4 regions of the Streptomyces sp. NBC_01190 genome follow, and region 2 is predicted to be linked to each of the others. Evidence: riboswitches for the same ligand, from Rfam matches in the RefSeq annotation. Region 2 holds a riboswitch; each other region holds the start of a gene.
The links. Region 2 has a riboswitch for cyclic di-AMP ahead of OG519_RS12110 (transglycosylase family protein). Riboswitches for the same ligand answer to the same signal wherever they lie in the genome.
Positions count from the first base shown of each region.

Region 1: linked by a shared signal. The riboswitch ahead of OG519_RS04535 (peptidoglycan DD-metalloendopeptidase family protein) and the one ahead of OG519_RS12110 (transglycosylase family protein) in region 2 are both predicted to bind cyclic di-AMP.
Region 3: linked by a shared signal. The riboswitch ahead of OG519_RS21670 (NlpC/P60 family protein) and the one ahead of OG519_RS12110 (transglycosylase family protein) in region 2 are both predicted to bind cyclic di-AMP.
Region 4: linked by a shared signal. The riboswitch ahead of OG519_RS14135 (peptidoglycan DD-metalloendopeptidase family protein) and the one ahead of OG519_RS12110 (transglycosylase family protein) in region 2 are both predicted to bind cyclic di-AMP.

Region 1 covers NZ_CP108580.1:1,076,106-1,081,608, reverse strand. Annotated here, with positions in the region: gene OG519_RS04555 (hypothetical protein) at 1-700, opposite strand, end outside; gene OG519_RS04550 (hypothetical protein) at 1,012-1,206, opposite strand; gene OG519_RS04545 (uridine kinase) at 1,575-2,201, shown strand; gene OG519_RS04540 (GNAT family N-acetyltransferase) at 2,296-3,312, shown strand; cyclic di-AMP (ydaO/yuaA leader) riboswitch at 3,685-3,867, shown strand; gene OG519_RS04535 (peptidoglycan DD-metalloendopeptidase family protein) at 3,872-4,732, shown strand; gene rho (transcription termination factor Rho) at 4,856-5,503, opposite strand, start outside.
Region 2 covers NZ_CP108580.1:2,900,975-2,906,477, reverse strand. Annotated here, with positions in the region: gene OG519_RS12120 (cytochrome P450) at 1-283, shown strand, start outside; gene OG519_RS12115 (transglycosylase family protein) at 646-1,731, shown strand; cyclic di-AMP (ydaO/yuaA leader) riboswitch at 2,099-2,249, shown strand; gene OG519_RS12110 (transglycosylase family protein) at 2,256-2,975, shown strand; gene eno (phosphopyruvate hydratase) at 3,210-4,490, shown strand; gene OG519_RS12100 (septum formation initiator family protein) at 4,646-5,158, shown strand; partial or broken gene OG519_RS12095 (DUF501 domain-containing protein) at 5,267-5,503, shown strand, end outside.
Region 3 covers NZ_CP108580.1:5,149,338-5,154,840, forward strand. Annotated here, with positions in the region: gene OG519_RS21660 (LysR substrate-binding domain-containing protein) at 1-768, opposite strand, end outside; gene OG519_RS21665 (dihydrodipicolinate synthase family protein) at 841-1,929, shown strand; gene OG519_RS21670 (NlpC/P60 family protein) at 1,926-3,029, opposite strand; cyclic di-AMP (ydaO/yuaA leader) riboswitch at 3,036-3,192, opposite strand; gene OG519_RS21675 (NlpC/P60 family protein) at 3,395-4,534, opposite strand; gene pcrA (DNA helicase PcrA) at 4,830-5,503, shown strand, end outside.
Region 4 covers NZ_CP108580.1:3,424,668-3,430,170, forward strand. Annotated here, with positions in the region: gene OG519_RS14125 (SpoIIE family protein phosphatase) at 1-1,123, opposite strand, end outside; gene OG519_RS14130 (hypothetical protein) at 1,433-1,738, shown strand; gene OG519_RS14135 (peptidoglycan DD-metalloendopeptidase family protein) at 2,136-3,356, opposite strand; cyclic di-AMP (ydaO/yuaA leader) riboswitch at 3,369-3,505, opposite strand; gene OG519_RS14140 (N-acetylmuramoyl-L-alanine amidase) at 4,105-4,824, shown strand; gene OG519_RS14145 (DUF4240 domain-containing protein) at 4,797-5,441, opposite strand.

The DNA.
Region 1 (5,503 bases), 1.8 Mb from region 2:
CGGGCGCGGTGACGAACCGCTGCGCGACGACGTCCGTCGGCAGCGGCGGCAGCGCGCTGAGGGTCAGGTGGTTCTCCTCCTCGTTCCAGTCGAAGCGGTACTCCCGGCCGCGCCCGGCCTTGGCGTGCAGCAGGCCCTCCACCCGGGCGCGGGAGTCCGCCTCGCCGTCGGTGAAGTACGCCGGGTAGCGCAGGTGCAGCCGCACCAGCCGGCCGTCCCCGAACTCGTAGGAGGTGAACGCCTTGTCCCAGGTGCCGCCGTGGGCATAGAGGGGCGCGGGGTCCCCGGTGTCGGACAGATAGGGGACCAGCGCCTCGTACAGCGACTGGAGCCGTACCGCCTCCGCCTCGCTGGGGCCCGCCGCCTTGCGGGCGCCCCGGTCCCGGCCCATCCACCCGGCGGAGGTCAGCAGCGCGACGGCGGCGAGGATCGGGCCGTACGGCATCATCATCACGATGACGACGCCCGCGGCGGCCAGCAGCAGCGCGGGGCCGCGCTGGTCCTTCGCGGTGCGGCTCCACCAGCCGCCGGCCCACAGGGCCTGCCGGCGCATGCCCCGGGCGATGGTGATGACGGGGTGCAGCACGTCGGTGGCGCTGTCGGCCGCGCCGCGGGCCAGCTCGCGGCCGCGGACGAGCCCGGGCCGGCCGCTCGGGGCGCGCCGGCCGCTCAGGATGCTGGGAAGGGGACGCCTGACCACGGTTGCTCCATGGGGTGGTTCGGGGTGGCCACGGGCCCGGCGCGGGTCGACCGCCGCCGGGCCCCTGGGTGGGTGGCAGGAGAGCAGCCCTCAAGGAACGGCCGTCAGGCCGCCAGTGCGGGTCGGGGTGGTGACGCCCCTTCCGGCACTAGTGCCCCTCCCGGCAAGCTTTGCCCCGTCGGCCGAAAGCCCTGGTAGCTCCGCTACAAGGACTTCCGGCCGCCTTGCGATCTGGGGGTGCCCCCACGCGAAGGCAGGTGGGGGAGCACCGGACGACGCTCCTTCACGGGCAGACATTGCCGGTCGCGGCACTAGATCTTGAGGCCGCCGATGAGGCTGGCCAGGCTCTGGCCGCCGGCCGTGATGCTCGGGGCGATCGCGCTGCCCGCGAGGTAGAAGCCGAAGAGGGTGCAGACCAGCCCGTGGGAGACCTTGAGGCCGTCCTTGCGGAAGAACAGGAAGCAGACGACGCCGAGAAGAACGACGCCGGAGATGGACAGGATCATGAGGCTCTTCTCCTTGGTGATGGGGACGGTCACCTTGAGTTCTTCCAGGCTCACAAAAAGTAATAGATCATGCTCGGTGGCAAATGGGTGATTTGTCACCAATTTCCGCCACCCGGATGAGAGCGCGCCCCCCGCCTCGGACCCGCCTCGCCCCGGGCCGGGTCCGAGGTTCCCCGCTGACCTGGCCGCTGACGCGGTATCACGCCGTATCACTCCGTATCCGCTCCGTCCGGCCGTCCGGCCCGGCAAGAAACACGACCGCTTTCGCCGGACGAGTCCGAACGAGTGAGAGCCGACCCGGGCCGGCCCCCGCCTTCCCGGTTGGCCCATCCGTTCCGTGCCGGGCCGGATGGGCCAGGATGGGCGGTGTGCAGCTCACCCCGATCACCTGGCCCCGGCTGGCCGAGATCCTCGCCGAACGCGTCGCGACGACCCCACCGCCCGGACCCTGGTGGCGGGTCGCGGTCGACGGCGCCCCCGCCGCCGGCACCGGGAACCTCGCCGACGCCCTGGCCGCCGCGCTGCCCGCCCTCGGCCACCCCGCGCTCCGGGTCCGCGCGGAGAGCTTCTGGCGCCCCGCCTCGCTGCGCCTGGAGTACGGACACGAGGACGTCGACGCCTACTACCAACTCTGGCTCGACACCGGCGCGCTGCGCCGCGAGGTGCTGGAGCCGCTCGGCCCGGGCGGCACCGGACGCGCGCTGCCGTCGCTGCGCGACCCGCGCACCGACCGCTCCACCCGGGCCGATTACGTCCAACTGCCGCCGGGCGGCGTCCTGGTACTCGACGGACCGCTGCTGCTCGGCCAGGGGCTGCCGCTCGACCTCACCGTCCATCTGCGGCTCTCCCGGGCCGCGTTGGAGCGCCGCACCCCGGCCGACCAGCGGTGGACGCTGCCCGCCTACGACCGTTACGCGCACGAGGCGATGCCGGAGGAGGCCGCCGATGTGCTGGTCCGCGCCGACGATCCCCGCCACCCGGCCTGGACCGGCTGAACCCCCGCCCGGCGGACGGACCGCACCCCGTTCCCACGGCGGGCCGGGCCGCCTTGCCGTGAGGGCGCGCGCCCCGCTAGCGTCCACGAGCACCATGACTGTCGCCATCGCGCCGCTGACCACCGAGCACATACCCCTGGCCGCACAGCGCTACGACCGCTGGTTCACGCGCGCCCGCCGCCCGCCGTCCCAGCGCTCCTGGCTCGCCGACGGCCCGGTGCGGGGCGAGGAACTGCTCGGCAAGCTGCACACCGCGCCCGGCCTCGAAGCCTGCCGCGCGCTGGACGGCGACGGCAATCTGATCGGGCACCTCGCGGCGATCCCGGTCGACCTCACCCCCGACGACCCGGCGGGGCTCCGCAGTCACCCGCGCTCCGCGCTGGTCCCGCACGGCGGCCACTCGCTGCCCGCGGGCCGGGAGAGCGAGGTGCTGCGCGCGCTCTACCTGCGGGTCGCCGCCCGGCTGGTCGCCGACCGGCGGATGGTGCACTACGCGTGGGTGCCGGCCGGCGACACCGCCACCGCGCCCTGGTCCGACCTCGGCTTCGGCCGTGAACTGGTGCACGGCCTGATGGGCGTCAAGCCGCGCGGGCGGCAGCCCCGCGGTGTCGAAGGGCTCGGCATCCGCCGGGCGGGCCCCGGCGACCTGCCGCAGATCGGCCGGATGGCCGCCGAGTCCTCGCGCCGGCAGCGCGAGGCCGGCATCTTCCAGCCCCAGCCCGAGCGCGCGCTGGCCGCCCTGCGGCTGCGCTACGCGGACGCCCTCGCCGACCCCCGCTGCGGCGCCTGGATCGCGGCCCGCCGGGGCGAGGAGATCGGCATGGTGCTGCTCCACCCGGCGATCCCCGACCCGGTGGTGCCGGAGTCGTGCGTGGAACTGGCCGAGGCGTACGTGGAACCCGCCGCCCGCGGCGAGGGGATCAGCCGGGTGCTGCTCGCCACCGCCCTGGCCTGGGCCTACGACAACGGGCACCGCTATATGTCGGCGCGCTGGCCGTCCGCGTCCGGGTCGGCGGCCGGGCACTGGCCGGCCTTCGGCTTCCGGCCGGTCGCCTACCGGCTCAGCCGGACGCTCGACGCGCGGATCGGCGGCACACCGGGTACCTACTGAGCCGACCGTCTCGGCCAGAAAGCGAAATAAGCCGCCGATCCTGCCAATCCGGTCATTCAACCGCTCTTTATTCGAGGGCGTGAGCGGCATCACGACATGAACACCGTTCGAACAGGCGTGGACGCGTTCGGTAGGCGATCATGCCGGTTTGTCACGGTGGGTCCCCCGCTGCTCGACATCGGGTGAGCGGCGCGTACACACGCCGAAGACGGCCGGTCGCGGGGGGTGAACGGCCGGAAGATCCCGAATGCCCGAAAACTCGGCCATGGTTGCTCCCCGCGCCGAGCAGCGTCTAGCTTCCGGTCTGCGGGCCGACGCCCGCACCCAGACCGTCGGGCGGATCGCCTAATCCTGCCGCCGCCCGGAACGCCGGACACTCGAACACCGTGGCAGGAGCGGGGGACCCAGGTAAGTCGCCGTCACGCACCACGCGGACGGCTCGGGGTGAAGACACCGCCCGTATCCCGCGCGCAGCGCGCGCCGGTACGACGCGATGGCCGGGCATCTCCTGCCCGAACCCGACAGCTCACCTCGCAGGCGTAGGAGAGGACTCTTCCCCATGCCCGCAAAGGGACAGCATCGCAAGACCGGCCTCAGCCGGCTCACCCGTATCTGCGTCGTGGCCGGCACCGGGGCCGCCGCCCTCGCGGTGCCGCTGGTCGGCGCCGCCACCGCCTCGGCCGCGCCCGCCGCGCCGGCGTCCGCGACCACCCACCCGGCGGGGCACGCCAAGCCGGGCGGCTACGTGGTGGCGCCCGGCGACACGCTCTCCAAGATCGCCCGCACCCACCATGTGGTGGGCGGCTGGCACCGGCTCTACCAGGAGAACAAGGCCGTCATCGGGGCCGACCCCAACCTGATCCGCCCGGGCGAGCACCTCGTGCTGCACCCCGGCACGGCGCAGAAGCCCGCCGCCGCACCGGCGAAGCCCGCCGCGGCCCCCGCCCCGGCGCCGGCCGCCAAGGCCGCTCCGGTCGGCGTCGAACTCGCCGCCAAGCCCGTGGCCGCCGACTCCGGCTACACCAAGCCGGTCGGCGACGCCGCCATCGGCACCCCGTACCACGCCGAGGGCTCCATGTGGTCCAGCGGCTACCACACCGGGGTCGACTTCCTGGTCGGCTCCGGCACCCCGGTGCACGCGGTCGCGGCCGGCACGGTCTACTCCGCGGGCGCCGACGGCGCCTACGGCAACGACGTGATCATCAAGCACGCCGACGGCAAGTACACCCTGTACGGGCACCTGACCCAGCCGCTGGTGTCGGCCGGCCAGACGGTGACCGAGGGCCAGGAGATCGGCATCTCCGGCGCCACCGGCAACGTCACGGGACCGCACCTGCACTTCGAGGTGCGCACCACGCCGTCCTACGGTTCGGACATCGACCCGATCGCGTACCTGGCCTCGCACGGCGTCACCTTCTGACGTTCCGCACCCCGAGTCCCCCTGCCCGAGCCCGCCCGGCCCACCAGCCGGCCGGGCTCGCGGCTTCGGCTGCCCGGGCGGTGGCTGCCCGGGCGGTCCCCGGCCGGGCGCGGCCCGGACCGCTCAGCCGGGGAGCGTGCCCTGGATCTGCCGCAGAAAGGCCGCGTTGTCCGGCGTCTGGCGGATCCGCTCCAGCATGACCTCGAGACCGGACTGGGCGTCGCGGCCGCTCAGCGCCCGCCGCAGGCCGCGCACCACCGACAGCTCGGGGGCCGGGATCAGCAGTTCCTCGCGCCGCGTACCGGAGACGGTGACGTCCACCGCGGGGAAGATCCGCCGCTCGGCGAGGGCCCGGTCGAGGTGCAGCTCCATATTGCCGGTGCTCTTCAGCTCCTCGTAGTAGAAGCCGTCGGCGCGTGAACCGGTGTCCACCAGCGCGGTGGCCACAATGGTGAGCGAACCGCCCTCCTCGGCCAGCCGTGCCGCGCCGAAGAAGCGCTTGGGACCGATCAGCGCCGCCGCGTCCACCCCGCCGGACAGGGTGCGGCCGCTGCCGGCGGCGGCCGTGTTGTGCGCCCGGCACAGCCGGGTCAGCGAGTCCAGCAGGATCACCACGTCCTGCCCCAGCTCCACCAGTCGCTTCGCCCGCTCGACGGCGAGTTCGGCGACCGCGATGTGCTGCCTGGCCGGCTGGTCGAAGGTGGAGGAGATCACCTCGCCGCGCACACCGCGCCGCATGTCGGTGACCTCTTCGGGGCGTTCGTCGAGCAG
Region 2 (5,503 bases):
GCTGGCCGCCGCCGACCGGGACCCGGACCGTTTCGACGGCCCCAACACCCTTGACCTGGCCCGCCGGGACAATCCGCACCTCGGCTACGGCCACGGCATCCACTACTGCCTCGGCGCTCCACTCGCCCGCCTGGAGGCGCGAACCGCGCTGGCCGCCCTCCTCACCCGGCTGCCGGATCTGCGCCTGGCCGCCGATCCGGCCGAACTGCGCTGGCGCGGCGGCCTGATCATGCGCGGCCTGCGTACGCTTCCGGTCGCGTTCTCACCCCCGCGTCACCCCTGAGCCCCCTGAGTCACCCCGGGCCCGGCCGCCGGGCCAAACGCATCCCACCCCCGTCCCACCCGCGTTTCACCCCCATCCCATCCCCGGACCCGCCCGGCACTTCGAGCGGGCCGGGAAAGAAGAATGACGCCCCGTCACCACCGTGATCGCGACGTGATGATCGCTACATCCACTTGTGATCCAGTGTCGACTCCCGCTACGTTCTGCGGTCAACGCGAGGCACGCACGGCTCGCGGGACGCGCTCATCCCCACAGCGCTCACCGTCGCGGACGGCAGAACGGCCGGATCGGCCGAGTCCGCAGGTCAACAGGACCGACGCGGTGGGCGCGGGCGCGTAGGGCCAGAATGAAAGGCGACCGCAATGCTCTCGTCAGGCAACGGCCGGCACCGCCGTCCCCGACCGACCCCCGCGGCCGTGGTGACCATGGCGACGGCCGCCGCGACGGGCGCCGGCATCGCCCTTCCGCTCTTCGGCGCCGCCACCGCACAGGCCGCGGACCCCAGTACGTGGGACCGGGTCGCCTTCTGCGAGACCGGCGGCCTGTGGCAGGCCAACACCGGCAACGGCTTCTACGGCGGCCTCGCCATCACCCAGGACACCTGGGACCAGTACGGCGGTGACGCGTACGCCAAGCGCCCCGATCTCGCCACCGAGGCCCAGCAGATAGCCGTGGCCGAGAAGATGCTCACGAATCTCGGCCCGGGCGCCTGGCCGGGCTGCGAGGAGGGCACCGGTCTGCTGCCGGACAGCCCGCCCACCGATCCGACCGCCGCGCCCACCCCGGCGCAGCCCGGCGAGCACACGCCGGCTCCGACCCCGGACCCCTCGGCGCCGGTCGCCACGCCCACCGCCCCCACCGCGGATCCCTCGGCGCCCGCCACGACCCCCGGTGTCCCGGTCACGCCCACCACGCCGCCGACGACCGGGATGGGCAACCCGGGCGATCCGAGCGACCCCGGCGACCCGGCTACCGACCCCACCACCCCGGTGACGCCGTCCACCCCGCGGACCCCCGCGCCGCCCGCCACCGTCACGCCGCCGCCCGCCACGCCGGGCTCCGGCGCGAGCACGCTGGCCCCCACCGACTCCTCCGGCGCCACGGTCGCCCCGCCGGACGCGAGCAGCGGCACGGGACGGCACGCGAAGCCGTACAGCCCGACCGACGAGGAGCTCGCCGCCCAGGACCAGGCCACCCGGACCCAGGTCTTCGCGATCGCCGACGGCGGCCCGGCGAGCCCGACCGCTACCGATACCACCAACAAGGGTGAGGATTCGCGCACTTCGCCCACGGGTCACTACACGATCGGCGCCGGCGACTCGCTCTCCGGCATCGCGCGGGCCGAGCGCGTGGACGGCGGCTGGCGCCACCTCTACGACGTCAACCGGCAGGCGATCGGCGCCAACCCGAACCTCATCAAACCAGGACAGATCATCAACCTCGACTGAGAAAAGGGGAAATGAGGGTCGGCCGACAAACCGGACGTACCGCTCGCCTCCTCGCTGTGGGGATGTGACAAGCCTCTCTCGGGCCGCTGTGACCACCCGCTTGCGGAGCGCTGAAATCGACCGCTGTGACCTGCGGTTCTTGTCCTGACCCGAGCGCGTGGGCCCAGTTGGCCGACGTGATCGGGGTGTTTGTCCTATCTGCTGCCTTGTGCTTAACGTTTCCACGCTCGCCACAGCGGGCCCCGCCGGGCAGAACGCCGAGTCCTGCCGCCGCCCGACGGGAACAGCCGACGCGAAAGCGCCGCAGGCAGGAGCGGGGGACCCAAGGTCTTCCGCCGGGACCCCGGCCGTACGCCGCCGCAGCACCGGACAGCACACGCCCACGCTGCGGACGTACACCAGGACGGGGACCGGCTTGGGGTGAAGCCGAGATGGCCGCGATGAGCAACAGGCGGTCCGGCCGGGCAACTCACGCCCGAACCCGACAGCTCACCTCGTAGGCGTCGGTGAGGACTGAATTCATCATGGGTAAGCACCGTCGTGCCTCAAAGCTTGTCCGATACGCCGCATTCGCCGGAGTCGCCGGCACCGCGATCGCCGTACCGCTGATCGGCGCCACCTCCGCCTCCGCCGCTTCGGTCGCCACCTGGGACGCGGTGGCGCAGTGCGAGTCCGGTGGCAACTGGTCCATCAACACCGGCAACGGCTACTACGGCGGCCTCCAGTTCTCCCAGTCGAGCTGGGAAGCGGCCGGTGGCCTCCAGTACGCGCCGCGCGCCGACCTCGCCACCAAGGACCAGCAGATCGCCGTCGCCGAGAAGCTGCTCGCGCTCCAGGGCCCGGGTGCCTGGTCCTGCGCGTCGGCCGGCGGCCTGACCGCGGGTGGTCCGGCGCCGGACATCAACTCCGGCGGCTCGTCGTCCGCGTCGTCCTCGGCGCCCGCTCCGGCAGCGTCGTCGGCGTCGTCGTCGTCATCGTCGGCGGCCTCGTCATCGTCGTCGAACACCACCGCCCCGGCCCCCGCCAAGGCGCCGAAGCCCAGCACCCCGACCCACACCACCACCCACCACAAGGGGTTCCGCAAGGGCCACGGCGAGTACACCGTGGTCGGCGGCGACACCCTGTCCCGGATCGCCGCGTCGCACCACGTCAAGGGCGGCTGGCGGAAGCTGTACGACCTCAACCGCGGCATCGTCAACAACCCGGACCTCATCTTCCCGGGCCAGCACCTGCACCTGCGCTGACCACGCCCGCCGCGCGGCCTCCACACAGCCGCGCGACGGCTGTTGGCCGAACAGCGGATTGACGGCAGCCGAACCCCTCGACCGCCCCGGCCGGGCACGCCCTCCCCCAGGTGTGCCCGGCCGGGGTATTACGTCTCCGGTGCGGGGGCGAGCGCCTCCCCGGACGCCGAAGCCGGTTAGGCTCGTCCCGGAAAAAGAAGAGAAGACATCGAAGCCTGCTGAGAAGGAGACAACGTGCCGTCCATCGACGTCGTCGTAGCCCGGGAAATCCTCGACTCACGAGGCAACCCCACTGTCGAGGTGGAGGTCGGCCTCGACGACGGCAGCACGGGCCGTGCGGCAGTCCCGTCCGGCGCCTCCACCGGCGCCTTCGAGGCACTGGAACTCCGTGACGGCGACAAGAACCGCTACCAGGGCAAGGGCGTCGAGAAGGCCGTCCTCGCCGTGATCGAGCAGATCGGCCCCGAGCTGGTCGGCTACGACGCCACGGAGCAGCGCCTCATCGACCAGGCGATGTTCGACCTGGACGCCACCCCGGACAAGTCCTCGCTCGGTGCCAACGCCATCCTCGGCGTCTCGCTCGCCGTCGCCCACGCCGCCTCCGAGGCGTCCGACCTGCCGCTCTTCCGCTACCTCGGCGGCCCGAACGCGCACGTCCTGCCGGTCCCGATGATGAACATCCTCAACGGCGGTTCGCACGCGGACTCCAACGTGGACATCCAGGAGTTCATGATCGCGCCGATCGGCGCCGAGTCCTTCTCCGAGGCGCTGCGCTGGGGCGCCGAGGTCTACCACACGCTCAAGGGCGTGCTGAAGTCCCGCGGCCTGTCCACCGGTCTGGGCGACGAGGGCGGCTTCGCGCCGAACCTGGAGTCCAACCGCGCCGCCCTCGACCTCATCATCGAGGCCATCAAGCAGGCCGGCTACGCCCCCGGCCAGGACATCGCGCTCGCCCTGGACGTCGCCGCCTCCGAGTTCTACAAGGACGGCAAGTACCAGTTCGAGGGCGAGGACAAGTCCGCCGCCGAGCTGACCGAGTACTACGAGGACCTGGTCGCCTCGTACCCGCTGGTCTCCATCGAGGACCCGCTGTACGAGGACGACTGGGCCGGCTGGAAGGTGCTCACCGACAAGCTCGGCACCAAGGTGCAGATCGTCGGCGACGACCTGTTCGTCACCAACCCGGAGCGGCTCCAGCGCGGCATCGACAACGCCACCGCCAACGCGCTGCTGGTCAAGGTCAACCAGATCGGCTCGCTGACCGAGACCCTGGACGCGGTCGAGCTGGCCCAGCGCAACGGCTACAAGTGCATGATGTCGCACCGCTCCGGCGAGACCGAGGACGTCACCATCGCCGACCTGGCCGTCGCCACCAACTGCGGCCAGATCAAGACCGGCGCCCCGGCCCGCTCCGAGCGCGTCGCCAAGTACAACCAGTTGCTCCGCATCGAGGAGATCCTGGACGACGCGGCGGTCTACGCCGGGCGCTCGGCGTTCCCCCGCTTCAAGCACTGAAAGCGCCGCGGGCGCTGAACCGCCCAGGGTATTGAGCCGGACGGCTCGGCGCCCCGCCTCCGTATGTCCCCGCACCCGGTCCCGTACCGTGGGCGGGGACATACGGGATATACGGGAGCAAGGCGGCCGGCAGGAACGGCGAGGGGAGTCACGGCGTGGAGGCGGACCGGTTCTCCACCGCGGCCCGGCTGAAGGCCATCGGCCAGGAGGCGCAGGCCCGGGTCTACCGTGCCGCGACCCGGCGCCCGGTGCGCCGCAACAAGCTCACCGGGCGGGCCGCGCTGCTCGCTCTGGTGCTGTGCGCGCTGGTGGTGGCCCTCGCGTATCCGACGCGCCAGTACATCGCCCAGCGCTCCGACATCGCCGATCAGCGCCGCGCGGCGCAGCGGGCGAAGGAGAAGGTCGAGCAGCTCCGCGAGGAGAAGGCCCGCTGGGAGGACCCGGACTACGTACGCGCGCAGGCCCGGCAACGGCTGCACTACGTGGTCCCCGGGGAGACCGGCTATCAGCTCACCGGACCCCTCCCGACGGCCACCCCCGGCTCCGCCGCCGATCCGGCGACCGCGGACCGGGCGGCGGGCGAGGCCGCGGCCAACCGCCCGTGGTACGACAATCTGTGGGACGGCGTCGACCAGGCCGACGCCGCCGCGACCACCTCCCGCCACTGACGGGCCCGCCCGCGACGGACGGGGCCCTCCCGCCACGTACCGGCCGGTCGCGCGCAGGCGCCCGAGGATCCCCCGGAACGCCCCCACCTCCCCGACGCGGAACGGCTCATGAACAGCACTCCTCAGCAACCACCCGCCCCGATCGCCGAGCAGGACCTCGCCGCGGTCCGGGCCCAGCTCGGCCGCCCGCCGCGCGGCCTGCGCGCGGTCGCCCACCGCTGCCCCTGCGGCAACCCCGATGTGGTGGAGACCCAGCCCAGGCTGGAGGACGGCGCCCCCTTCCCGACCACGTACTACCTGACGTGCCCGCGCGCGGCCTCCGCGATCGGCACCCTGGAGGCGGAG
Region 3 (5,503 bases), 2.2 Mb from region 2:
CACCTGATGGCGTATCCGAGGGGTGAACCCGGCGGCCTGGCAGGCCCGGACGGTCATCGTGCGGCACAGCGTCCCCGGACTCGCGGTGATCCAGGGCGCGTCCCGGAACAGGCCGATGACCGCATCCCTGGCCGAGTGCGCCGTACCGTCCACGGGGCCGCCAGCCCCGCCAGTCCCGCCGACCCCGCCAGCCCCGCCCGACGAGCCACCCGAGCCGCCCGGCACCCCGCCCGCCCGCTCCATCGACGCCAGATACATGGACTCCGTGCAGAGCGGCTCGGTGGCCAGCCCCGGTTCGGCCGGCAGCGGCACGAAGTCGTACGCGTGGATCAGCGCGACATCCAGGTCACCCGCGCGCAGGGCCCCGCCGACCCGGGCCGGGTCGATCTCCGAGACCATCGGTTCCAGGCCCGGGTGCCGCGCCGCGAGCGCGGTCAGCGCGGCGGGGACCATCACCCGGGCGGCGGAGGGAAAGGTCCCGATACGCAGCGGGCCTGCCAGGCCGTCGCGGGCGCCCGCCAGTTCGGCGGCGGCCTGTTCCAGCCGCTCCAGGACGGCCTCGGCGTGGCGGACCAGACCCCGCGCGGCAGGAGTGAGGACCACCCGCCGCCCGGTCCGCTCCAGCAGCGGTACCCCCGCCTCGCGTTCGAGCGCGCTGAGTTGCTGGGAGACCGCCGACGGGGTGAAGGCGAGCGCCTCGGCGACCGCGGCGATGGTGCCGCGCGAGGAGAGTTCCCGCAGGAGACGCAGACGTCGGACGTCGAGCATCACCGCAGCTTACGCTGGGGATCGGAAAGCCGAACTGGACCCGCGCCAACCGGCCGGGACACCCTCGGACCCATGACCGAGCACCCTTCGCTGGACGGGATCCACGTCCCGCTGATCACTCCGCTCACCGCCGACGGACGCATCGCGGCGGACTCCCTCGAAGAACTCGCGCACGCGGTGCTGGCCGCGGGCGCCACCGGGATCGTCGCCCTGGGGACGACCGCGGAGGCCGCCACTCTCGACAGCGACGAGCGGACCGCGGTCGTCGAGGTATGCGCCCGGGTCTGCCGTGAACGCGGCGCCACCTTGATCATCGGCGCCGGGGGCAACGACACCCGGGCCAGCGCGGCAGCCTTGGCGGCGTGCCGCCGGTGGCCGGTCGCGGCCGCCGCGCTGGTACAGGTGCCGTCCTTCACCCGGCCGTCGGCAGCCGGCGTCCTCGCGCACTTCACCCGGCTGGCCGAGCGCAGCCCGCTGCCGCTGATCGTCTATCACGTCCCCTACCGCACCGCGCAGCCGCTCGACGTGACCACCCTGCGCGCGCTGGGACGGCTGCCGATGGTCATCGGCGTCAAGCTGGCGGTCGGCGGCATCGACCAGGACACCGTGGAACTGCTCGGCGATCCGCCGCCGGGCTTCGCGGTGCTCGCCGGGGACGACCTCTTCGTCTCGCCGCTGCTCGCCCTGGGCGCCGCGGGCGCGATCCTCGCCTCGGCGCACCTGGCGACCGAGCGGTTCGTGGAGCTGGCCGCCGCGTGGCGGGTGGGCGACGTCGTCCGGGCGCGGGCGCTCGGGCACGGGCTGGCCCGGCTGTCGGCCGCCGCCTTCGGCGAACCGAACCCCACGGTCATCAAGGGGGTGCTCCACGCGCGCGGCCTCGTCCCTACCCCCGACGTACGGCTGCCGCTGCTGCCCGCCGGACGCGCGGCGCTGGACGCGACGCTGAGCCGGCTGGCCGAGGTGGCGGGTGGGCCGGCCAAGCCCGACGAGCGGGCCAGGCCGAACGAGCCGGCCTGGCTGGATGAGCGGGCCTGGCTGGATGAGCGGGCCTGGCTGGATGAGCGGGCCCTGCCGAACAAGCCGGCCAGGCCGACCGGAAAGGCTGATCCGGCGGGGCTGGCGCACGCGGCAAACCCCGCCGTTCCGGGCGATCCGTCCTAGGCGATGCGGCGGGCCGCCGCGAAGGGCATCCAGCTCATCGGGGCGATCTCCACGACGGCGCCGGTGTGCGGGGCGTGCACGACCTGGCCGTTGCCGAGGTAGATACCGACGTGGCTGATGCCGGAGTAGAAGAAGACGAGGTCGCCGGGGCGGAGGTCGGCCTCGGAGACGGACGTGCCGTCGGTGACCTGGTCCCAGGTGGTGCGGCCGATCTTGATCCCGGCGGCGGCGTACGCGGCCTGGGTGAGGCCGGAGCAGTCGTACGCGCCGGGGCCGGTGCCGCCCGAGACGTAGGGCTTGCCGCGCTGCGCGAGGGCGAACTGGATCGCGGCGGCGGCGCGGCCGGAGGCGGGGCCGTTGTAGTTGTAGCTCGCGCTGGACGCGGACGAACCGGACGACGAACTACCGCCGGCACTGGACTTGGCGAACCCGGTCGAAGACGCCGGCGGCCTGTTCATCGCGGCGATCCGCGCGCGCTGCTCGGCGTTGAGGCTGTTGAGCAGCTTCTGGGCGGCGGCCAGCTTCGCCGACACGTTCTTCTTCTGGGCGGCCAGCTTCGCCTGCGCGGAGGTGAGTTCGCTCAGGCTCGCACTGGCCTGGGAGCGCTGGATCGCCGCCTGCTCCTGCTGGATCTGGAACGTCTTCAGCGCCTGTTCCTGCGTGAGGGAGGCCCGGTCCATCATGTGGGTCTGCGCGAGGAACGCCTCGGGATTGGCCGAAAGCAGTAGCTGCGTGGTCGCGTCCATACCGCCCTCGCGGTACTGCTCGCTCGCGAACTGGCCGAGCACCCGGCGCGTCTCGTTGAGCTTCTCGGTCTTCTGCGCGACCTGCTCGAGCAGCTGATTGGCCTTGGCCCGCTGGGTGTCGGTCTTCTCCTTGGCCTGGTCGTACTGCTGGGTGGCCACCTCGGCCTGCTGGTTGAGGCTGTCGACCTGCTTCTTGACCTCGCTGATGGAGGGCTTGGCCGGCGCCGGAGCGGCGCTCGCGCCTTCGCTGAGCAGAGTGACGGACGCCAGGGCCGCCACCGCGGTGACTCCGACTGCCGCCCGGGGGGCGGAGGTGGTGAGTATGCGGGTACGCGGCTTGCGGTGCGACGCCAAGGAGGCGCTCCCTCCGTGTACCGCCGACCGGGTTAGCTGACGGGTTCGGGCGGGAAAGGTCGCCCTACGGTCCCGACGCCCTGCGGCGTCCGTCCCGATTCACCCCATATTGACTGCGTGGGTCCCCGGCTCCGGCCGGAGCCGGATTGAGCGGAGGTGACGTGTGCCGGCACTCGCACCGGCAGGAAGCAGGTCACCTAGCGGGCTACGCTAGTCAACTTCAGCGGCGCTTGGGAAGTTTGGATCGCAATGTGACCGAAATCGCTTTGTGATCATTCGGGTTGTGTTGGCTTCTGGGGGTTTGGCGGGGCCGGGGGGAGGGTCGTGCCGATGGTCTCGGGAGCCGCCGGGAGCCGATCGCCGGATCAATACGGGCGTACCGCGCCGTAGAAGGGCATTTCGGTGATGGGCGCGATCTTCACGACCGTCCCGGTGTGCGGCGCGTGGATCATCTCCCCGTCGCCTATGTAGAGCCCGACATGGCTGACGTCGCTGTAGAAGAAGATGAGGTCGCCCGGCTGGAGGTCGTCCTCCGACACCCGCGTGCCGACGTTCACCTGGTCGTAGGTGGTCCGCGGCAGGTCGATGCCGGCCGCTTTGTAGGCCGCCTGCGTCAGTCCGGAGCAGTCGAACGAGTCCGGCCCGGTCGCGCCCCACACGTACGGCTTGCCGATCTGCTTCTGCGCGAACGCGATGGCCTGCTCGGCGACCGAGGAGTTGACCGGCGATGTGGGCGCGTCGGCGCCCTTGCTGCCGGCGGCCGCCGCCGCCTCCTGTTCGGCCTTCGCCTTCGCCTTCTCCTTGGCCGCCAGCGCCGCCGCCTTCGCCTTGGCCTCGGCCTCCTGCTTGGCCGCGAGCGCCGCCAGCCGCTGCTTCTCCTGCGCGGTCAGGCTGTTGAGCAGGTGCTGCGCCTGGCCCAGTTTGTCCTGTACGTCGCTCTTGGCGGCCTTGAGCTGGGTCTGCTGGGCGGTGAGCACATCCAGGCTCTTGGCCGCCGCGAGCCGCTGCCGGCTGGCCGCCGCCTGCTGGGTGCGGTACGAGTCCACCGCCGACTTCTGCCGCTTGGCCATCACGTCGGTCAGGTGTACCTGGTCCACCAGCGACGACGGGTCGGGCGCCAGGAGGTAGCGGGTGGTGGTCGTGTCACCGCCGTCCCGGTACTGCGCGGCGGCGTAGAGCCCGAGCACCCGGCGGGAGTCGTTGAGCGCCTGCGTCTTCTGGGCCGCCTGCGCCAGCAGTTTGTTGACGGTGACGTTCTGCCGGTCCGTCTTCTCCTTGGTGCCGTTGTACTTCTCGGTGGCGACCTCGGCCTGGTGGAACAGCGAGTCCACCTTCGCCTTGACCGACGCGATCGACGGCTGCGCGGGCTTGGCGGGCGCGGGAGTCGCGCTCGCGCTCTCGGTCATCAGCGTCACGGTGGCCAGCGCCGCCGTCGTGAGCCCCACGGCCGCTCGGGGGCCGGGGGCGCTCAGTATCGCGGTACGGGCCTTACGGTGCGTCGCCATGGCGGGCGGACTCCTTCCGGACGCTCTGCCTGGTGCCGCACCGTAACCAAAGCGGTGGCCTGCTGGGAAGAGCGGTGTCCGATAGGCCCGATACCTTTTCGTAATGTTTTGCCGAACCCCTCGCCGCCCCCCGCTACGGTCACGGAAGGCGACAGAGGGGTTACGGCGACGGCGGTGGTTCGGCGCGGGCACCGACGGCATCCGCGTGCTGAATGTGCCGACCGGAATCGACCAGATCCGATCAGCCCGGCTCAGCCGACCCCGACCGAACCGGCGGCACTAGACTCGGTCAGCGATGAGCAGCCTCTTTGACGATAACTTCCTGGCCGGTTTCGACGCCGCCGCCAACGGCCCGTCCGACGCCGCGGCGCACGAACCGCCGGAGCCGGCGGACGGACCTGGCGACCCCGGCGAGCCGGGCTGGCGCGGCGGCCCTGAGGGTCCCGATGGTCCTGGCGACCCCGACGGTCCCGGCTACCCCGGCGGCCCCGGCGGTCCCGAAGAGGAGGACGTACCGCACCACCTCTTCGGCGACCGGTTCGACGGACCGCCGCGTGACGCGCACTACCGCGACGGTGCCGCCCGCCCCGTCGCCGACCCCGCGAAGCTGCTCGAAGGGCTCAACGAGCAGCAGCGCGCGGCCGTGGAGCACGCCGGCGGACCGCTGCTCATCGTGGCCGGCGCCGGCTCGGGCAAGACCCGGGTGCTGACCCACCGCATCGCGCACCTCCTGGGCGCCCGGCAGGTCCACCCCGGCTCCATTCTCGCCATCACCTTCACCAACAAGGCGGCCGGCGAGATGAAGGAGCGCGTCGAGGAGCTGGTCGGCCCGCGCGCCAACGTCATGTGGGTGTCCACCTTCCACAGCGCCTGCGTCCGCATCCTGCGCCGCGAGTCGAAGTCGCTCGGCTTCACCTCGTCCTTCTCGATCTACGACGCCGCCGACTCCAAACGGCTGATGGCGCTGGT
Region 4 (5,503 bases), 520 kb from region 2:
GGTCCTGATGCAGCCAACTGCCCGGCGAACTGTCGAGCACCGGCTCGTAATAGGTCTCCCCGGAGAACAGCGCGCGGGCGAAGGGGGACGAAGGCGGCACGTAGACCACCTCGCCCACCTGCCAGATCGCCTCCGGGATCCCCGCGTGGACCGAGGCCATGCCCGCCCGCCGGAAGACCGGGATCCAGGCGTCCGAGGACTTGAGCCGCTCCAGGGGCTCCTCCTCGCCCATCATCGCCGACTCCGCCAGGTCGACGATGACGAAGTCCGCGAGCAACGGCACGGCGACGTCGGCGAGTTCCTGGGCGGTCTGCCCGACTTCGAGCGCGGTGCCGATGCGCCGGCTCGCCTCGTTGATCCGCAGGAAGTGCCGCCGCCCCCGGGACGTACTGATGTCGGCGGCCATCGCGCAGACCCCGAGCGGCCGCCCCTCGGCCCCCTCCAGGCGGAAGTAGGTGGACGAGAAGACCCGCTCCTCGTCCGCACCCGGCGGGATCCACCGGTACTCCCGCTCGATCACCGGCTCACCGGTCTCGAACACACCGCGGACCACGCTCTCGATCTCCCGGCCGGGGTAGCCGGGGTAGACCTCCCGCATCGTCAGTCCCAGCCGGTCCCGGCCCATGGACGTGTCCCACTCCACGGTCGCCTGGTTGCGCCAGACGCAGCGGGTGTCGCCGTCGCAGATGGACAGCCCGATCGGGATCCGCTCCAGCAGGGCGGCGGCCACCGTCGGCTGCGGCGACCAGGCGGGGACGGCCGCCACGGACTCGGTGGCCGCCACGAACCAGTCGGCCCCGCCGTCGCCGGACAGCGGGGTCGCCCGGATCGCGACGCGAACGGCCCGCCCGTCCTTGCGGCGGAGTTCGGCCGACCCGGACCACGACCCGCCCACCCGGGCCCGCGCGGCGCCCTCCGACACTTCGGCGGCGGTGCGGTGCCGCGTCAGCAGGTTCTCCGCCGGGCGGCCGACGACCTCCCGCGAGCTGTACCCGAGGAGGGCCTGCGCGGCGTCCGTCCAGGCCAGCACGTTGCCGCCGCGGTCGATCAGGGCCACGGCCGCGCCCAGCGGGGTCGGTTCCAGCATCGTCCCGGCCGGACCGGCCGCCACCGGTCGCCCCATCAGCGACCGCGCTCAACGACACATTTGTCCATGTTTGGAGCCTAGCGCGTCCCCCCGGAGGAGCCACGGCTCCGGCACGGCGACGACTCGCCGCGGGCCCCAGGGCGCCCGCGGCGCCGCTTCGGCGCCACGGCTGAACCACGGCGGCACCGCGTAGCCACCGCGGACCCACCGCGGGAAGAGCGGCGGGCTAGCCTCGGGGGTGATCGGCGTACCGGGCCGCACAGGGCAGCCCACCGCGCCGTACCGCGCTGACGCGCGCTGACAGGTGCTTACGAGCGCCGACAAGCGCTGACAAGGAGGAACACGATGGCTGGGGTGTCGGCGAGCTTGGTGGCCGCGGGCGGATTGGTCGGCGGGTACGGAGTGGCCCGGTGGACCAAGCGGCGGGAGCTGGGCGGGGTGGCGCTGGTCGCCGCCGGAGCGGTGGCCGCGCGGTCCTGGCAGCGGCAGGCGGGGGTGGCGACCGCGGCCGGACTCACCGGGGCTTACGTCGCCGCTTTCGCCGGAGCGCATCCGCTGGCCAAGAAGGTCGGCTCGTGGCCGGCGGTGTTCGCGCTGGCCGGCGGCATGGCGGCGGCGTCCTGGCTCGTGGCCGGGCGCGGCGGGGAGTAGCCGGCCGGCCGGGAAAAGGACCGGCGGCCCAGGCTGGGGGGGAGTAGCCAGGACCGCCGGCGTATGGGGGATGTCGCGCCGCTGAGCACAGGTCGTACGGTGCCGCGGCGGGCCGGACCGGGCCGTTCGTAGGGCCCGTGAGCCGTACCCGTCCCGTACGGATGGCCTGGGCGGCCACCTTCGGGCGAGCGGCCCGCCGGCCCGACACGCGGCCTCGGAACGTTCTTGGGACGACGGGTCACACGGGCCGATCGGGTCCTACCCCGCCTGCCCGCCCACCCCGTCGTACACCTCACGACCGGGACCCGCCCGGCCGCACCGCCACCGTAGCGCGTCCACTGGCGCCCCGCCCGGCCACCGGCCGAACCGATGCCCCGATCGAGCGAACCGCGCCGCCTCAGACCGCCACATCGTGCGCCACGAGCCACGGCAGCGGGTCGACCGCGTCGCCGCCCGAGGGGCGGACCTCCAGGTGGAGATGGGGCGCCGGGACGTTTCCGGTCGCGCCCACTCGGCCGATCGTGTCGCCCGTGGTGACGCGGCCCGCGGTGACGACCATCGTGGAGAGGTGGCAGTACCACAGCTCCGTACCGTCATCGAGGGCGACGACCACCCGGTAGCCGTACGCGCCCGCCCAGCCGGCCGAGGTGACCGTACCGCCGTGGACGGCGTGGACCGGGGTGCCGGTGGGGGCGTTGAAGTCCTGCCCGGCGTGGATGTTGCCCCACGGGTCGGACTCGCCGAAGCCCGCGGTGAGGGTGTAGCAGGAGACCGGCTTGATGTAGGAGGCGGCGAACCGGGCGACCCGCTCGGCCTCGGCGCGGGCGGCGGCTGCCACCTCGGCCTTCGCCTTCGCCTCGGCGGCGGCCTTCGCGGCGGCGGCCTGCTCGCGCACCTTCCGCTCGGCGGCGGCGCGAGCGGCCTGCTGCGCGGCGGCCTTGTCGGCGGCTTCCCGTTCGCCGCGGGCGACGGCGTCCCGGGCCTCGGTGGCCTGGGTGACGATCCGGGTCAGCAGCGCCGCGCCCGGGTCGGGGAGCGCGGTCGCGGGCTCGTCGGAAGCGGGGGCGTCGAGGGGGGCGGGAGTGCTGAGGGGGGCGGGGGCGCTGACCGGCGCCAGCTCCGGCAGCGGCTGCGGCCGGGACCGGGGGGCCGCCGGCGGCGTTTCCGGTACGGAGGCCGGCGCCGGGAGCGGCGCGGACCGCGGCACGAAATCCGGTACGGAATCAGGTACGGAGACGGGCGCGGCGTCCGGCACGGTGACCGGCGCCGATACGGGCAGCGGCGCCGGCGCGAGACCGGGTCCCGCTACGGTGCCGGTCGCCGCGGCGGCCACCCCGCCCGCCCCGACGGCGGCCATCGCCGCTATGCCGAGGGCCGCGGAGCCACGGGCAAGGGTCCGCTGCCGGGGTACGGGCACGGTGAGGGTCATGGGGTCCGCGACGGGAAGGGGCAGCGGCAGCGGGGCGGCAGCGGGCCGCTCGGTCGAGCCGGCCGCCGAACCATCTGTCGGGTAGTCAGCCCGGTAGTCGACGGGGAAGCCCGCGGGAAACTCGTCCCACTCCCCGGCGGATCCACTCTCGGGCCGGGCAGGTGCGTAGGCAGGTTGGTTCGACGCCACTGTGGGCGCACTCCTTTCCTTCCCTCTCGCCTACCGGGTTAGCTGACGGGTTCGGAGCAGGAAGGTCTCCTACGGGCCTGGCTGCTGCCCGATTCACCCCAGGTGTTGGGTCCCCGGTTCCCGCGGACGGGATTCGGCAAGCGCACGGTGCCGCCTCTTACGGCGGTGGTGACGACCGCGCTGCGTTATCGAACGTTAATAGAGCCGGAGAGGTTTTCCAAGCCGAATCGGAGAGTTGGGCTGCGGAAGCAATCCGGCATCAGTCCCCCAAGCGGGGCAATGCGGGCACTCGGTGTGGCCGAGCGGTGACGTGAGTGTGTGTCAGTTGTTATGTAAAGCTGACCGGACAGCTACGTTCAGTGAGCGAATGTCAACGAAATGACACGGTGACGGGGCGACAGGAGGTGGGCTTGGTGGTCGTATGCGATCGGCGCCACAGGTCCAGGCCTCTGACCATGGGCGCATCGCTAGGGCGTGTTTTAGAAGTAGCGTCGTCCGCCCGCAGGGCGGGGCTCACGGCGTCTGGTGCGTGCGATCGCAAGGCGGAGGGTCGTCCTCGTAGTGGGCCTACTCGGATGAGCCCGACAACGCAGCGAGCGTGCGTGCCAGACGCCGTGAGACAGACGGGACTTCTAAAACACGCCCTAGGCGGGCCGGGCGTCCCGGCGCCACGATGAGCAGGCTCCGCCCTTGTCATGGACCCGTACAAGTAGTCGACCCCCACGACCGACCCCACCGGGAGCCCGCCATGCTACGAGCCAACCGACCCCAACGAAGCGGCACACACCCCGGGACACACCCCGAGGCGCACCCCGACGCCCGTCCCGCGCCCTCCGGTCCGCTCCCCGCCGCGGCGCCTCACCCGCTCCCCGAAGACCCCGACCGCCGCTCCCTGCTCCGCCGCGGCCTCGCCCTCGGCGCCGGCGCGGCCCTCACGGGCGGACTGGCCGTCGCAGCGGGCACCGCGTCCGCGGCGACGGCGGTCGACTACCCCGGCGCCGCCTGGGCGCCGGCCAGCACCGCCAACTACACGGCCGCCAACCGCCCTTCGACGTACCCGGTCGAACTGGTGGTGATCCATGTGACCCAGGAGACCTTCACCGACACCATCAGCCTCTTCCAGGACCCCGAGCACGCCGCCACCGCGCACTACGTCGTCCGCTCGGCCGACGGCGCCATCGCCCAGTGCGTCCGCGAGCACGACGTGGCCTGGCACGCGGGCAACTGGGACTACAACACCCGCAGCATCGGCATCGAGCACGAGGGCTGGGTCGACGACCCCTCGTACTTCACCACCGCCCTCTACCACGCCTCCGCCGCCCTCACCGCGGCCGTCTGCGACAAGTACGGCATCCCCAAGGACCGCGATCACATCCTCGGCCACTCCCAGGTGCCCGGCGCCGACCACACCGACCCCGGTCCCAACTGGGACTGGGTCCGCTATATCCGCCTGGTCAACGGCGTCTGAACCAACGCCGCCGCGTCGTCCGCCGGGCCCAGCGGGAACATCGCGGTGAGCCGGGGAAGGCGGCGGACCGACTCCGGCTCGTCGAGGACCGACCAGCGGTGGCCGGCCGGGGTGAGCCCGGGCGGGCGGCACGCGGCGGAGTCGAGCAGCGTACGGGCGGCGGCGCGGAAGGACGCGCCGCTCTCCTCCCCGGCGCCGGTGAGCTGCTGATACGCCTCCGGGGCGAGCCAGCCGAGCGACTCCCACTGCGGCCAGGCGTCCTCGGGCCACGCGGCCCGGGGGCGGCCGGACAGCCGCAGGACCTCAGGCGCGTAGGCGAGCACGTCGGCGTCGGCGACCGCCGCCTCGAAGGCCGGGCGGCCGAGGCCGACCATCCAGTGCTGGAAGTAGCAGAAGGTGTCGTCGGAGCACCAGCCGCCGAAGATCCGGTCGGCGGCCGCCCAGACGTTCCAGGTGAAGGCTCTCCCGATGACGAGGTCGAGGGACGCCTGGAAGGTGACGAGGTCAGGTGGGGAGAGGCGGCGGAGGGCGGCACGGAGCCAGGCGTCCCGCCGCTCGCCGCTGAGCGACTGTCGCCGGCAGTCCGTGATGAGAGTCCAGAAGGAATCCGTCTCCATGACAGCGACTATGCCAGGGGACTCTGACAGCGCATCTCCTTTTTCGACTGCTGGACGGTGAA